DNA from 3 places in the Gracilibacillus sp. JCM 18860 genome. Region 2 is predicted to be linked to each of the others. Evidence: a T-box and tRNA genes for the amino acid it is inferred to sense, from the RefSeq annotation. Region 2 holds a T-box; the other regions hold tRNA genes.
The links. The T-box of region 2 lies ahead of alaS (alanine--tRNA ligase). A T-box ahead of a tRNA ligase gene usually reads a tRNA of that ligase, here a tRNA-Ala.
Positions count from the first base shown of each region.

Region 1 (5,098 bases), 2.0 Mb from region 2:
CCTCCCGGATTCCGACGGAATTTCACGTGTTCCGCCGTACTCAGGATCCACTCTGGAGGAAACACGCTTTCGACTACAGGGCTGTTACCCGCTGTGGCTGACCTTTCCAGATCGATTCGTCTAACGTATTTCTTGGTAACTCCGTATAGAGTGTCCTACAACCCCAAAAAGCAAGCTTTTTGGTTTGGGCTAATTCCGTTTCGCTCGCCGCTACTCGGGAAATCGCGTTTGCTTTCTCTTCCTCCGGGTAATGAGATGTTTCAGTTCCCCGGGTCTGCCTCCTCTATCCTATGGATTCAGATAGAGGTTCTACTCCATGACGAGTAGAGGGTTTCCCCATTCGGAAATTCTCGGATCAATGCTTACGTACAGCTCCCCGAGACATATCGGTGTTTGTCCCGTCCTTCTTCGGCTCCTAGTGCCAAGGCATCCACCGTGCGCCCTTTTTCACTTAACTATACTCATGCTTCAGATGAAAAAGTCGTTGGTTTTTATTTGATGTCTTGTCATCAGTTTCGTGTTGGCTTCTTTTGGTGCCTTCACGTCCTGATTTCTTCTTATCTAGTTTTCAAGGTACAGCTTCCACACGAGGTGGTGACTTCTGTATTCGTCACAAAACATGACGGGTTTTAACAGAAGATCCTCTGAGCATCAATCGCTCAAAACTGAACCAAACAACCAAGTACAATCTATGATGATCTACGCTAGTAGACCATTTCCTATTGTGTCTAGCTCCAGCACCCAGCGACTAGCACAACTTCCCTCACCTCCGTACGATAAGTCAACATCAAGTCGCTAAGCTCCTTGTGTTTCCTTTATCTCCTTCGGTTCAGTCCAGTTTGTACGTCGCTAACCGGGTGCTTCCGCCTTTCACTTTATCCTTAGAAAGGAGGTGATCCAGCCGCACCTTCCGATACGGCTACCTTGTTACGACTTCACCCCAATCATTGGCCCCACCTTCGGCGGCTGGCTCCAAAGGTTACCCCACCGACTTCGGGTGTTGCCAACTCTCGTGGTGTGACGGGCGGTGTGTACAAGGCCCGGGAACGTATTCACCGCGGCATGCTGATCCGCGATTACTAGCGATTCCGGCTTCATGTAGGCGAGTTGCAGCCTACAATCCGAACTGAGAATGGTTTTATGGGATTGGCTTCACCTCACGGCTTCGCTGCCCTTTGTACCATCCATTGTAGCACGTGTGTAGCCCAGGTCATAAGGGGCATGATGATTTGACGTCATCCCCACCTTCCTCCGGTTTGTCACCGGCAGTCACCTTAGAGTGCCCAACTCAATGCTGGCAACTAAGATCAAGGGTTGCGCTCGTTGCGGGACTTAACCCAACATCTCACGACACGAGCTGACGACAACCATGCACCACCTGTCATTCGGTCCCCGAAGGGAACTCCCTATCTCTAGGGACATCCGAAGATGTCAAGACCTGGTAAGGTTCTTCGCGTTGCTTCGAATTAAACCACATGCTCCACCGCTTGTGCGGGCCCCCGTCAATTCTTTTGAGTTTCAGCCTTGCGGCCGTACTCCCCAGGCGGAGTGCTTAATGCGTTAACTGCAGCACTAAGGGGCGGAAACCCCCTAACACCTAGCACTCATCGTTTACGGCGTGGACTACCAGGGTATCTAATCCTGTTCGCTCCCCACGCTTTCGCACCTCAGCGTCAGTTACAGACCAGAGAGCCGCTTTCGCCACTGGTGTTCCTCCACATCTCTACGCATTTCACCGCTACACGTGGAATTCCGCTCTCCTCTTCTGTACTCAAGTTCCCCAGTTTCCAATGACCGCTTGCGGTTGAGCCGCAAGATTTCACATCAGACTTAAGAAACCGCCTACGCGCGCTTTACGCCCAATAATTCCGGACAACGCTTGCCCCCTACGTATTACCGCGGCTGCTGGCACGTAGTTAGCCGGGGCTTCCTCGATAGGTACCGTCAAGGTACCGCCCTATTCGAACGGTACTTGTTCTTCCCTAACAACAGAACTTTACGATCCGAAAACCTTCTTCGTTCACGCGGCGTTGCTCCGTCAGACTTTCGTCCATTGCGGAAGATTCCCTACTGCTGCCTCCCGTAGGAGTCTGGGCCGTGTCTCAGTCCCAGTGTGGCCGATCACCCTCTCAGGTCGGCTATGCATCGTTGCCTTGGTGAGCCGTTACCTCACCAACTAGCTAATGCACCGCGGGCCCATCTGTAAGTGATAGCTTGCGCCACCTTTCCACTTCGGTTCCTATGAACCAAAGTACTATCCGGTATTAGCCCCGGTTTCCCGGAGTTATCCCAGTCTTACAGGCAGGTTGCCCACGTGTTACTCACCCGTCCGCCGCTCGTTCCACTCACGTCCTCCCGAAGGATTCAGTCAGCTTCCCGCGCTCGACTTGCATGTATTAGGCACGCCGCCAGCGTTCGTCCTGAGCCAAGATCAAACTCTCCATAAAATAGATGCACCGAAGTGCTTGTGTTGATCAAGCTCGCTTAAAGCTAGCATGTTCTTACTTTTTGTACTGGTTGTTTTGTTCAGTTTTCAATGATCAATAAAAATGGTGGAGCCTAGCGGGATCGAACCGCTGACCTCCTGCGTGCAAAGCAGGCGCTCTCCCAGCTGAGCTAAGGCCCCACATAAAAAATGAAGATGGTCGGGAAGACAGGATTTGAACCTGCGACCCCTTGGTCCCAAACCAAGTGCTCTACCAAGCTGAGCTACTTCCCGGAAATGGCGCGCCCGAGAGGAGTCGAACCCCTAACCTTTTGATCCGTAGTCAAACGCTCTATCCAATTGAGCTACGGGCGCTAAGTGGTGCCGAGGGCCGGACTCGAACCGGCACGGTGGAAACCCACCGCAGGATTTTAAGTCCTGTGCGTCTGCCAATTCCGCCACCCCGGCATGGGATAATACCAATCTAATCATCTGGCAAACAAAATGATTAAATCTACTGGAGCGGAAGACGGGATTCGAACCCGCGACCCCCACCTTGGCAAGGTGGTGTTCTACCACTGAACTACTTCCGCAATATATTTATTAATATGGTGCGGGTGGAGGGACTTGAACCCCCACGTCGAGAGACACTAGATCCTAAGTCTAGCGCGTCTGCCAATTCCGCCACACCCGCATTAAAATGGTGAGCCATGGAGGATTCGAACCTCCGACCCTCTGATTAAAAGTCAGATGCTCTACCAACTGAGCTAATGGCTCTAAATGGTGCCGGCCAGAGGACTTGAACCCCCAACCTACTGATTACAAGTCAGTTGCTCTACCAATTGAGCTAGACCGGCATAACATGGTGGAGGATGCAGGGCTCGAACCTGCGACCCCTTGCTTGTAAGGCAAGTGCTCTCCCAGCTGAGCTAATCCTCCTATGTATGCCTGGCAGCGTCCTACTCTTGCAGGGGCGTGAGCCCCAACTACCATGGGCGCTGGAGAGCTTAACTACTGTGTTCGGTATGGGAACAGGTGTGACCTCTCCGCTATCGCCACCAGACTCGTTTTTTCAAGGACAAGATACATTATAACGCATTTCTCACAACAAATGCAAGAGTTTTTTAAAAATACCTTGAAAACTAGATAAGAAGTAGACAAACCATTGGTTTTTCATCCAAAGAACGTATAGATAAGTCCTCGATCGATTAGTATTCGTCAGCTCCACATGTCACCATGCTTCCACCTCGAACCTATCTACCTCATCGTCTCTGAGGGATCTTACTCACTTAAAGTGTGGGGAAGTCTCATCTTGAGGGGGGCTTCATGCTTAGATGCTTTCAGCACTTATCCCTTCCACACGTAGCTACCCAGCGATGCTCCTGGCGGAACAACTGGTGCACCAGCGGTGTGTCCATCCCGGTCCTCTCGTACTAAGGACAGCTCCTCTCAAACTTCCAACGCCCACGACGGATAGGGACCGAACTGTCTCACGACGTTCTGAACCCAGCTCGCGTACCGCTTTAATGGGCGAACAGCCCAACCCTTGGGACCGACTACAGCCCCAGGATGCGATGAGCCGACATCGAGGTGCCAAACCTCCCCGTCGATGTGGACTCTTGGGGGAGATAAGCCTGTTATCCCCGGGGTAGCTTTTATCCGTTGAGCGACGGCCCTTCCATTCGGTACCGCCGGATCACTAAGCCCGACTTTCGTCCCTGCTCGACTTGTAGGTCTCGCAGTCAAGCTCCCTTCTGCCTTTACACTCTTCGAATGATTTCCAACCATTCTGAGGGAACCTTTGGGCGCCTCCGTTACTCTTTAGGAGGCGACCGCCCCAGTCAAACTGCCCACCTGACACTGTCTCCGAACCGGATCACGGTTCTGGGTTAGAAGGTTCATACAGCCAGGGTGGTATCCCACCGGCGCCTCCACGTAAGCTAGCGCTCACGTTTCCAAGGCTCCCACCTATCCTGTACAAGCTGTACAAACATTCCATATCAGGCTACAGTAAAGCTCCACGGGGTCTTTCCGTCCTGTCGCGGGTAATGCGCATCTTCACGCATAGTATAATTTCACCGGGTCTCTCGTTGAGACAGTGCCCAAGTCGTTGCACCTTTCGTGCGGGTCGGAACTTACCCGACAAGGAATTTCGCTACCTTAGGACCGTTATAGTTACGGCCGCCGTTTACTGGGGCTTCAGTTCAACGCTTCGCTTACGCTAACGCATCCCCTTAACCTTCCAGCACCGGGCAGGTGTCAGCCCCTATACTTCGCCTTTCGGCTTCGCAGAGACCTGTGTTTTTGCTAAACAGTCGCTTGGGCCTTTTCACTGCGGCTTACTCGTAAGTAAGCACCCCTTCTCCCGAAGTTACGGGGTCATTTTGCCGAGTTCCTTAACGAGAGTTCTCCCGATCACCTTAGGATTCTCTCCTCGCCTACCTGTGTCGGTTTGCGGTACGGGCACCCTTTTCCTTGCTAGAGGCTTTTCTTGGCAGTGTGAAATCCGGAACTTCGGTACTCATTTTCCCTCCCGATCACAGCTTGTGATTGCCAGACGGATTTGCCTATCTGACTCACTCACTGCTTCGACGCACACGTCCAGTCGTGCGCTTTCCTTATCCTACTGCGTCCCCCCATCACTCAAACGGAATTGGGTGGTACAGGAATATC
Region 1 is NZ_AP043868.1:2,745,534-2,750,631, reverse strand. Features, by position in the region: rRNA gene ACZ5R4_RS13940 (23S ribosomal RNA) at 1-457, opposite strand, end outside; rRNA gene ACZ5R4_RS13935 (16S ribosomal RNA) at 886-2,447, opposite strand; tRNA gene ACZ5R4_RS13930 (tRNA-Ala) at 2,551-2,626, opposite strand; tRNA gene ACZ5R4_RS13925 (tRNA-Pro) at 2,643-2,719, opposite strand; tRNA gene ACZ5R4_RS13920 (tRNA-Arg) at 2,724-2,800, opposite strand; tRNA gene ACZ5R4_RS13915 (tRNA-Leu) at 2,805-2,893, opposite strand; tRNA gene ACZ5R4_RS13910 (tRNA-Gly) at 2,944-3,018, opposite strand; tRNA gene ACZ5R4_RS13905 (tRNA-Leu) at 3,035-3,119, opposite strand; tRNA gene ACZ5R4_RS13900 (tRNA-Lys) at 3,127-3,202, opposite strand; tRNA gene ACZ5R4_RS13895 (tRNA-Thr) at 3,207-3,282, opposite strand; tRNA gene ACZ5R4_RS13890 (tRNA-Val) at 3,289-3,364, opposite strand; rRNA gene rrf (5S ribosomal RNA) at 3,372-3,488, opposite strand; rRNA gene ACZ5R4_RS13880 (23S ribosomal RNA) at 3,614-5,098, opposite strand, start outside.
Region 1: it encodes a tRNA-Ala, which carries the amino acid that the T-box ahead of alaS (alanine--tRNA ligase) is inferred to sense. The anticodon was not compared.

Region 2 (5,098 bases):
TGCGCTTCAGTTAATCATCCTTTGCCTTGCCGTACTCTTTTTCTATCTATTAATCATTTTATTCCCATTTTATAAAAGCTTATTGCTCATGTTTTTTCAAATTATCCTACCTTTTCTCATAGCGGGTTTGATAGCATATTTATTGCACCCAGTTGTTGAGAAGATTCATCAATACAATATTCCACGAACAATCGCTATATTACTAATTTATTTATTCTTCTTTCTAATAGCTGGTCTAGGAATCTATTTCTATTTTCCGACGATCGTAAGACAATTAAATGAGTTCAGACTGAACATTCCACAATTAATCGAGTCCTATCAGACCTTTTTATATAGTATTTATGATCAAACATCATTTTTGCCAGAAGGCTTTCATGATAAATTAGATGAATTTTTTCTTAACATAGAGAATAGGCTTGGCAATATCTTCACAGCGATAATGGATAATATTCCAATGGTTTTTGATGTGTTTGTCATGATTGCCGTAATCCCCATTTTGTCTTTTTATTTTTTAAAGGATTACAGCCGTTTGGAAAAAGGGGTACTCAAGCTAATACCTACTAGATATCATGCCTTTACAAAAAGATTAGCAAATGAAATGGAAGAGAGTTTAGGTCAATATATTCGAGGGCAAATTTTAGTTTGCTTCTTAGTCGGCTTTATTGCCTACTTATTATTAAAATGGATTGGAATGGAATATTCCATCCTACTCGGGGTTATTATTGGTTTAACCAACTTCATTCCATATTTTGGTCCAATTATTGGTGCCATTCCTGCACTTTTAATCGCCTTTACGATTTCGACTAAAATGGTGTTATTCGTATTGCTTGTCATTTTAGCTGTTCAGCTTACAGAAGGGAATCTGCTTTCTCCTTTTATTGTTGGTAAAAGTATTCGCATCCATCCTGTTTATATCATTCTTGCATTATTTATTGCAGCAAAAGTGGGAGGAGTGATTGGAATGATCCTAGCCGTTCCTTTATTAGCAATCGGGAGAGTGGCGGTCCCGCTTATTTACCGACAGATGAAACAAATTGACAGATAGCCATTTTTTCAATATAATATCCTAGCGAAGTCATATAACGGAAAAACGATGAAAAACATGAGTAGGTAGCTAACATTTCTAGAGAGGAATTTCCTTGGCTGGAAGAAATTCTAATGCACTGGTTACTGAAGCTAGTTTGAAGTGCAGTTTAATCACTGCCGGTGGTATCCACGTTACGGATCGAAAGATGATAGCTTTGGAATAAAGCTATAATTAGGGTGGTACCGCGGAAACTCTCGTCCCTTTGCTTTATAGCAGGGATGGGAGTTTTTTTACTATAAAACGGAGGTATAATAAAATGAAACAATTATCATCTGCACAGGTTCGTAAAATGTTTTTGGATTTCTTTAAAGAAAAGGGTCATGAAATAGAACCAAGTGCCTCATTAGTACCAAAGGATGACCCAACACTACTATGGATTAACAGTGGTGTAGCTACATTGAAAAAATACTTTGATGGACGTGTTATCCCAGAAAATCCTAGAATTACAAATGCACAAAAATCAATTAGAACAAATGATATTACAAACGTCGGTTATACAGCGAGACATCACACCTTTTTTGAAATGCTTGGTAATTTTTCCATTGGTGATTATTTTAAAGAGGAAGCGATTGATTTTGCGTGGGAGTTCTTAACAGGAGACAAATGGATTGGATTTGATAGTGAAAAGCTATCGGTTACAGTCCACCCCGAGGATGAAGAAGCTTACAAGCTTTGGCGAGATAAGATCGGTTTACCAGAAGAACGAATTATACGAATTGAAGAGAACTTTTGGGATATTGGGGAAGGACCAAGTGGACCAAATACGGAGATTTTTTATGATCGTGGGGAGGAATATGGCAATGATCTGAGTGATCCTGAGCTATACCCTGGTGGAGAAAATGAGCGCTATCTAGAAATTTGGAACCTTGTTTTTTCTCAATTTAACCATAACCCAGATGATAGCTACACACCTCTTCCGAAGAAAAACATTGATACCGGTATGGGACTTGAACGTTTAGTAAGTGTTATTCAAGGAACAAGAACAAATTTTGAAACAGATTTATTCTTACCGATTATACAAGCTACTGAAAAAATGGCAAACACAAAATATCAGACAAAAGCTGAATCAGATGTTGCCTTTAAAGTGATTGCAGACCATATTAGAACAGTCACTTTTGCCGTGAGTGATGGTGCACTTCCTTCTAATGAAGGTAGAGGATATGTACTAAGACGGTTATTACGTCGTGCAGTACGGTATGCGAAACAAATTGGAATTGAAAAGCCTTTTATGTTCAAACTTGTACCAACTGTAGCAACAATAATGGAAGCATTCTATCCAGAGGTGAAGGCAAAGGAAGCCTTTATTCAAAATGTTGTTCAAACAGAGGAAGAAAGATTCCATGAAACCTTACAAGAAGGTTTACAGATTTTAAATACCATTGTTAAACGTGAAAAAGAAGAGAATAGTAGTATATTTCCAGGGGAAGAAGTTTTCCGATTATATGATACCTATGGCTTTCCAAAAGAATTAACAGAGGAATATGTCGCTGAAGCTGGGTTTACAATAGATGAAGAAGGTTTTGAAAAAGAGATGGAAAAACAACGCGACAGAGCTCGAAATGCTAGACAAAAGGTTGATTCAATGCAGATTCAAGATGGTGTCCTAGCTAGCATAGATGCGAATAGTACGTTCATTGGATATGACCAATTACGAATTGATACGACTGTTTCAGCGATCGTGGCAGAAAAAGAAACCGTTTCTTCTATTCAGGATGGTCAAGAAGCTTATTTAATCCTAGCAGAGACGCCATTTTATGCAGAAAGTGGTGGACAAATAGCAGATAAAGGTTTGATCTTTAGCAAAAATGGAGAGGCTGAAGTACTGGATGTCCAAAAAGCACCGAATGGACAAAATCTGCATCGGATTCTAGTGAAAAAAGGGACCGTTTCTACGAATGAACAAGTAACGGCTCGTGTAGATGAATCATCACGTCAGTTTATTATAAAGAACCATACGGCAACCCATTTATTGCACCAAGCATTAAAGGATGTATTAGGAACACATGTTAATCAAGCGGGCTCTCTAGTCACTAGTAATCGTCTTCGCTTTGACTTTTCCCACTTTGGCGCTATAACCGAAGAAGAAATTGTAGAAATTGAGCAGCTCGTCAATGAAAAAATATGGGCATCCATTCCAGTAATGATTAGCAATAAAAAATTAGCGGAAGCAAAAGAGATGGGTGCGATGGCATTATTTGGTGAAAAATATGGGGAGATCGTACGTGTTGTTCAAATTGGTGACTATAGTATCGAATTATGTGGTGGATGCCATGTACAAAATTCTGCTGAGATTGGCCTATTTAAAATTGTTTCAGAATCTGGTATAGGTGCTGGAACGAGAAGAATAGAAGCTGTAACTGCCAAAAGTGCCTACCAATTTGTTAATGGAAAGCACCAATTATTAAAAACAGTTGCTTCTAAATTGAAAACGAAGGAAGAGCAAGTTACTGAACGGATTGAACATCTATTTAAAGAAATGAAGGATCAAGCGAAGGAAATGGATTCACTCAGTAAGAAACTGTCTCAACTTGAAGCATCTTCCATTCTAGAAGATGTAAAAGAAATAAATGGAGTTAAAGTTTTAGCCAAACAAGTGGATGTCTCTGATATGAACCAGCTCCGTCAAATGGTTGATGATATGAAGCAAAAATTAAAATCTGCGATTATTTTATTAGCAACTGTTCAAAATAATAAGGTTCAATTAGCTGCAGGGGTGACCAAAGATTTAGTCCAACAATATCACGCTGGTAATCTAATCAAAGAAACGGCTAAAATATGTGGTGGCGGCGGTGGTGGCCGTCCAGATATGGCACAAGCTGGTGGAAAAGACCCAAGCAAGATTCAAGAAGCATTACAATATGTAGAAAAATATGCAGAAAAGAAAGGCTAAGTTTGGTAATTTTCTATTATAAAAGGTATAATAGGGACACAATAGAGTAAATTAGTATCGTTTGGGGGTGCTTCCATGGATGGAATGGATAAAACAATGAAATTTAATTTTGCTGAAGAACCCGTTGAGAAGGATGTTAGCGAAGTACTTTTATTAGTACATGAAGCATTAGAGGAAAAAGGTTATCATCCAATAAATCAAATTGTTGGTTATTTACTATCAGGTGATCCAGCATATATTCCCCGTCATAAGGATGCACGAAATTTGATTAGGAGAATTGAGCGTGATGAAATATTGGAAGAATTAGTCCAATATTATATTAGCTCGAATAAGCATAATGGGTAAAATTCTAGGGTTAGATGTGGGCTCGAAAACAGTAGGAGTCGCAATAAGCGATGGTTTGGGCTGGACAGCTCAAGGCTTAACGACCCTACAGTGGCAAGAACCTGTTTTCGAGTCTGTAAAAAGCGAATTAGCTACAATTATTCAAGATCATGAAGTAGAAAAGGTTGTCATTGGTTTACCCAAAAACATGAATGGCACAATTGGTCCTCGAGGTGAGGCATCACAAGAGTTCGCCAAATTTGTCGAAAACCATTTTTCACTGCCGGCTATATTATGGGACGAACGTCTTACAACCATGGCGGCGGAAAAAGTTCTACTTGAAGCAGATATTAGTCGGAAAAAGCGCAAGAAGGTCATCGACAAAATGGCTGCAGTAATGATATTACAAGGTTATTTAGATAGTAAGTAAAAAAGGAGGTCATTTGAGTGCCACTAGAAGAAAAGGAACGTATCATTATTCCTGACGAAAATGGTGAAGAACATTTATTCGAAGTGCTTTTTACATTTGATGTGGATGAAACCGCACAATCTTATGTAGCAGTAGTACCTGCTGAACAAAAAGAAGATGAAGAGGTAGAAGTATTTGCCTTTCGTTATGAAGAAAAACAAAATGACGATGACTTAGCACTTTATCACATTGAATCAGATGAAGAGTGGGATATGGTAGAAGAAGTGCTCAATACCATTGCAGAAAATGAAGATTTACAAGAATAGTGAAAGCTGGCTAGTGTCATCTAGCCAGCTTTTTTATACGTAAAGTATAAATTTTTTTTGCA
Region 2 is NZ_AP043868.1:780,799-785,896, reverse strand. Features, by position in the region: gene ACZ5R4_RS04150 (AI-2E family transporter) at 1-1,045, shown strand, start outside; T-box leader at 1,085-1,292, shown strand; gene alaS (alanine--tRNA ligase) at 1,344-3,977, shown strand; gene ACZ5R4_RS04140 (IreB family regulatory phosphoprotein) at 4,053-4,322, shown strand; gene ruvX (Holliday junction resolvase RuvX) at 4,315-4,731, shown strand; gene ACZ5R4_RS04130 (DUF1292 domain-containing protein) at 4,749-5,036, shown strand.

Region 3 (5,098 bases), 2.1 Mb from region 2:
ATAACCATGCTTCGATCGCACTTGATCCTAACTTTAACGAAACATATAGCTTTGGTAGAAAAAAGCCTCGCAACCCCTTCCATGGTGGATTTGTCAAAGAAAAAATAAACGAAAATTTATTCAGAACTGCTGATTGTATTATTTATTCTTACACAATAACCAAGCAACAGGAACGAAGAATTAAGCAAGCATTGGCAAATTTCGACCGTAATAAAGAGACATATCACTATAATTTAATTGGCTTATTCGGAGTGATGCTCAATAAACCGATCCAGAGAAAAAATGCTTATTTCTGTTCTCAGTTTGTCGCGTATATTTTAAAAGAGTCTGGGATTATTACATTTGACAAGCCTCTAGAGCTGGTTACTCCATATGATTTACAACAAATCCCTAAATTAGAATTCGTGTATGAAGGAAAATTACACCAAGCAGTTAGTTAAACTATTTATCATAATGGAGGAATCAAGGAATGGCACAAAAAAGAAAAAATCGATTTTGGCTATTTACAAGAAATATCCTTTTATTTTTAACAGCAATAAGTTTTGTTTGGTTTCTAACACATCAGCTAATGACTCTCAACGAAAAGAATAAGTATAGTCCAATAGGGGAATTAGTAGAGGTCGATGGAAAGAATATGCATGTCTATACAAAAGGGAAAGGTGAAAATACGATTGTATTACTTAGTGGCCTAGGAACTGCTGCACCTGTGTTAGATTTTGAACCATTGATTAACGAGCTGGCAAAGCAAAACAATGTAGTATCCATTGAGAGCTTTGGTTATGGCTGGAGCGATAGTACTAACAAAGAGCGTACAGTAAAGAACATTGTAGAAGAGATTCGATCTGCTCTAAAAAAAGCAGGTATAGAAGGTCCGTACATATTGATGCCACATTCTATTTCTGGGATTTACAGCTTGTATTATGCTAATAAATATCCAGATGAAATTCAATCAGTGGTAGGAATAGACTTTACTTTACCACAAGCTCTAGATTATTTTAATGAATCAGCACCGACGATGCCTAACTATATGAAATATTTAGCACCAACAGGGATTGGACGACTTGTTACAATGGTGAATCCAGATGATTTTTTACCAATAGCGGAAAAAGGAACATATACAGAGGAAAACTTAAAAATGACAAAAGCCATTTCAGCTTGGAAAGGCTATAATGAAAATATTGTTGAAGAAGCTAATCAAATAGGAAACAATGTACAGAAAACGAAGAATATGACTTTTCCACCTACAATTCCTGTCTTAGTTTTCACAACGAAAGAAGAGTCACAGGGAAGGAAATCACTAGAAACATTTTATAAGGAACAGTTACATGATCATCATTCCAGTAAGGTCATCACACTAGAGGGACATCATTATTTACACTGGACTCGTGCTAAGGATATGGCTAAGCAATTCGAAGAATGGAAGGAAAATATAGATAAAAACAACTGAAGCAATTCTCTATTATACAGCAAAAACCGAACTATTTTAAAATCATAGTTCGGTTTCCGTCTTTGACAAAATAAAAATGGAGCCTAGCGGGATCGAACCGCTGACCTCCTGCGTGCAAAGCAGGCGCTCTCCCAGCTGAGCTAAGGCCCCTAAAAATGGTGAGCCATGGAGGATTCGAACCTCCGACCCTCTGATTAAAAGTCAGATGCTCTACCAACTGAGCTAATGGCTCGTTAAAATAATTTTCTCCCTAATTCAAAGAGCGTTCATTATGTTAACCCCTGCATCTTCTAGTTTATTCGATGATGATTAATGCTTCGGGGTTACTCGTAGTTTATTCGGTAGAAGTATTGCTCGTTGCTCTACCAACTGAGCTAATGGCTCGTTAAAATAATTTTCTCCCTAATTCAAAGAGCGTTCATTATGTTAACCCCTGCATCTTCTAGTTTATTCGATGATGATTAATGCTTCGGGGTTACTCGTAGTTTATTCGGTAGAAGTATTGCTCGTTGCTCTACCAACTGAGCTAATGGCTCTTTTTAAAATATTTCTCTTCCTCAATCATACTGAGCTAATGGCTTCTATCCCATAGTTTCATTCTAATTGTTATAGTTTATATGCATTTAACCCTAAATTTTATATGTAGAAAAAAGAATGGCTGGGCTAGCTGGATTCGAACCAGCGCATGACGGTACCAAAAACCGTTGCCTTACCGCTTGGCTATAGCCCAACAAAAAACGTATATCGATAGTATACACGCCTGATCTAAATTTATACATAATAAATGGTGGAGGGAGTAGGACTCGAACCTACGAACCCGATGGGAGCGGATTTACAGTCCGCCGCGTTTGGCCAACTTCGCTATCCCTCCAAATAAAATTATGATCTAGTTCCAGTGGTGCCGGCCAGAGGACTTGAACCCCCAACCTACTGATTACAAGTCAGTTGCTCTACCAATTGAGCTAGACCGGCATAACATGGTGGAGGATGCAGGGCTCGAACCTGCGACCCCTTGCTTGTAAGGCAAGTGCTCTCCCAGCTGAGCTAATCCTCCGCCGCACAGGATGTGCAAGTGCATGCGTTGCGACAGGACGTCGCGATCTTAGCATGCCATCCTTAATATAAAGTAGCAATAACTAATGATTTCTGTGGTTATTATGGTGACCCGTACGGGATTCGAACCCGTGTTACCGCCGTGAAAGGGCGGTGTCTTAACCACTTGACCAACGGGCCAGTAAATCTAGGAGAGCTTCCAGCCGGACTTGAACCGACGACCCCTTCCTTACCATGGAAGTGCTCTACCGACTGAGCTATGGAAGCAAGTGGCTCCACAGGTAGGATTCGAACCTACGACCGATCGGTTAACAGCCGATTGCTCTACCACTGAGCTACTGTGGAATAAACATTTACTTCTGTTGCTTCTCAAAGCTTTGCCTGGCAGCGTCCTACTCTTGCAGGGGCGTGAGCCCCAACTACCATGGGCGCTGGAGAGCTTAACTACTGTGTTCGGTATGGGAACAGGTGTGACCTCTCCGCTATCGCCACCAGACTTGGTGGATATAAGCTAATCCTTATTAAGATGGGAGAAACTATACCATCAAAACTAGATAAGAAGTAGACAAACCATCGGTTTTTCATCCAAAGAACGTATAGATAAGTCCTCGATCGATTAGTATTCGTCAGCTCCACATGTCACCATGCTTCCACCTCGAACCTATCTACCTCATCGTCTCTGAGGGATCTTACTCACTTAAAGTGTGGGGAAGTCTCATCTTGAGGGGGGCTTCATGCTTAGATGCTTTCAGCACTTATCCCTTCCACACGTAGCTACCCAGCGATGCTCCTGGCGGAACAACTGGTGCACCAGCGGTGTGTCCATCCCGGTCCTCTCGTACTAAGGACAGCTCCTCTCAAACTTCCAACGCCCACGACGGATAGGGACCGAACTGTCTCACGACGTTCTGAACCCAGCTCGCGTACCGCTTTAATGGGCGAACAGCCCAACCCTTGGGACCGACTACAGCCCCAGGATGCGATGAGCCGACATCGAGGTGCCAAACCTCCCCGTCGATGTGGACTCTTGGGGGAGATAAGCCTGTTATCCCCGGGGTAGCTTTTATCCGTTGAGCGACGGCCCTTCCATTCGGTACCGCCGGATCACTAAGCCCGACTTTCGTCCCTGCTCGACTTGTAGGTCTCGCAGTCAAGCTCCCTTCTGCCTTTACACTCTTCGAATGATTTCCAACCATTCTGAGGGAACCTTTGGGCGCCTCCGTTACTCTTTAGGAGGCGACCGCCCCAGTCAAACTGCCCACCTGACACTGTCTCCGAACCGGATCACGGTTCTGGGTTAGAAGGTTCATACAGCCAGGGTGGTATCCCACCGGCGCCTCCACGTAAGCTAGCGCTCACGTTTCCAAGGCTCCCACCTATCCTGTACAAGCTGTACAAACATTCCATATCAGGCTACAGTAAAGCTCCACGGGGTCTTTCCGTCCTGTCGCGGGTAATGCGCATCTTCACGCATAGTATAATTTCACCGGGTCTCTCGTTGAGACAGTGCCCAAGTCGTTGCACCTTTCGTGCGGGTCGGAACTTACCCGACAAGGAATTTCGCTACCTTAGGACCGTTATAGTTACGGCCGCCGTTTACTGGGGCTTCAGTTCAACGCTTCGCTAATGCTAACGCATCCCCTTAACCTTCCAGCACCGGGCAGGTGTCAGCCCCTATACTTCGCCTTTCGGCTTCGCAGAGACCTGTGTTTTTGCTAAACAGTCGCTTGGGCCTTTTCACTGCGGCTTACTCGTAAGTAAGCACCCCTTCTCCCGAAGTTACGGGGTCATTTTGCCGAGTTCCTTAACGAGAGTTCTCCCGATCACCTTAGGATTCTCTCCTCGCCTACCTGTGTCGGTTTGCGGTACGGGCACCCTTTTCCTTGCTAGAGGCTTTTCTTGGCAGTGTGAAATCCGGAACTTCGGTACTCATTTTCCCTCCCGATCACAGCTTGTGATTGCCAGACGGATTTGCCTATCTGACTCACTCACTGCTTCGACGCACACGTCCAGTCGTGCGCTTTCCTTATCCTACTGCGTCCCCCCATCACTCAAACGGAATTGGGTGGTACAGGAATATCCACCTGTTGTCCATCGCCTACGCCTTTCGGCCTCGGCTTAGGCCCCGACTAACCCTGAGCGGACGAGCCTTCCTCAGGAAACCTTAGGCATTCGGTGTAGAAGATTCTCACTTCTATTTCGCTACTCATACCGGCATTCTCACTTCTAAGCGCTCCACCAGTCCTCACGGTCTGACTTCACTGCACTTAGAACGCTCTCCTACCATTGTTCGTAGAACAATCCGTAGCTTCGGTGATACGTTTAGCCCCGGTACATTTTCGGCGCAGCGTCACTCGACCAGTGAGCTATTACGCACTCTTTAAATGATGGCTGCTTCTAAGCCAACATCCTGGTTGTCTAAGCAACGCCACATCCTTTTCCACTTAACGTATACTTGGGGACCTTAGCTGACGGTCTGGGCTGTTTCCCTTTCGACTATGAACCTTATCACCCATAGTCTGACTCCCAAGGTAATATGATTGGCATTCGGAGTTTGACTGAATTCGGTAACCCGGTGAGGGCCCCTAGTCCAATCAG
Region 3 is NZ_AP043868.1:2,856,284-2,861,381, reverse strand. Features, by position in the region: gene ACZ5R4_RS14550 (hypothetical protein) at 1-440, shown strand, start outside; gene ACZ5R4_RS14545 (alpha/beta fold hydrolase) at 470-1,447, shown strand; tRNA gene ACZ5R4_RS14540 (tRNA-Ala) at 1,525-1,597, opposite strand; tRNA gene ACZ5R4_RS14535 (tRNA-Lys) at 1,604-1,679, opposite strand; tRNA gene ACZ5R4_RS14530 (tRNA-Gln) at 2,103-2,177, opposite strand; tRNA gene ACZ5R4_RS14525 (tRNA-Tyr) at 2,233-2,318, opposite strand; tRNA gene ACZ5R4_RS14520 (tRNA-Thr) at 2,344-2,419, opposite strand; tRNA gene ACZ5R4_RS14515 (tRNA-Val) at 2,426-2,501, opposite strand; tRNA gene ACZ5R4_RS14510 (tRNA-Glu) at 2,606-2,680, opposite strand; tRNA gene ACZ5R4_RS14505 (tRNA-Thr) at 2,695-2,767, opposite strand; tRNA gene ACZ5R4_RS14500 (tRNA-Asn) at 2,771-2,845, opposite strand; rRNA gene rrf (5S ribosomal RNA) at 2,880-2,996, opposite strand; rRNA gene ACZ5R4_RS14490 (23S ribosomal RNA) at 3,097-5,098, opposite strand, start outside.
Region 3: it encodes a tRNA-Ala, which carries the amino acid that the T-box ahead of alaS (alanine--tRNA ligase) is inferred to sense. The anticodon was not compared.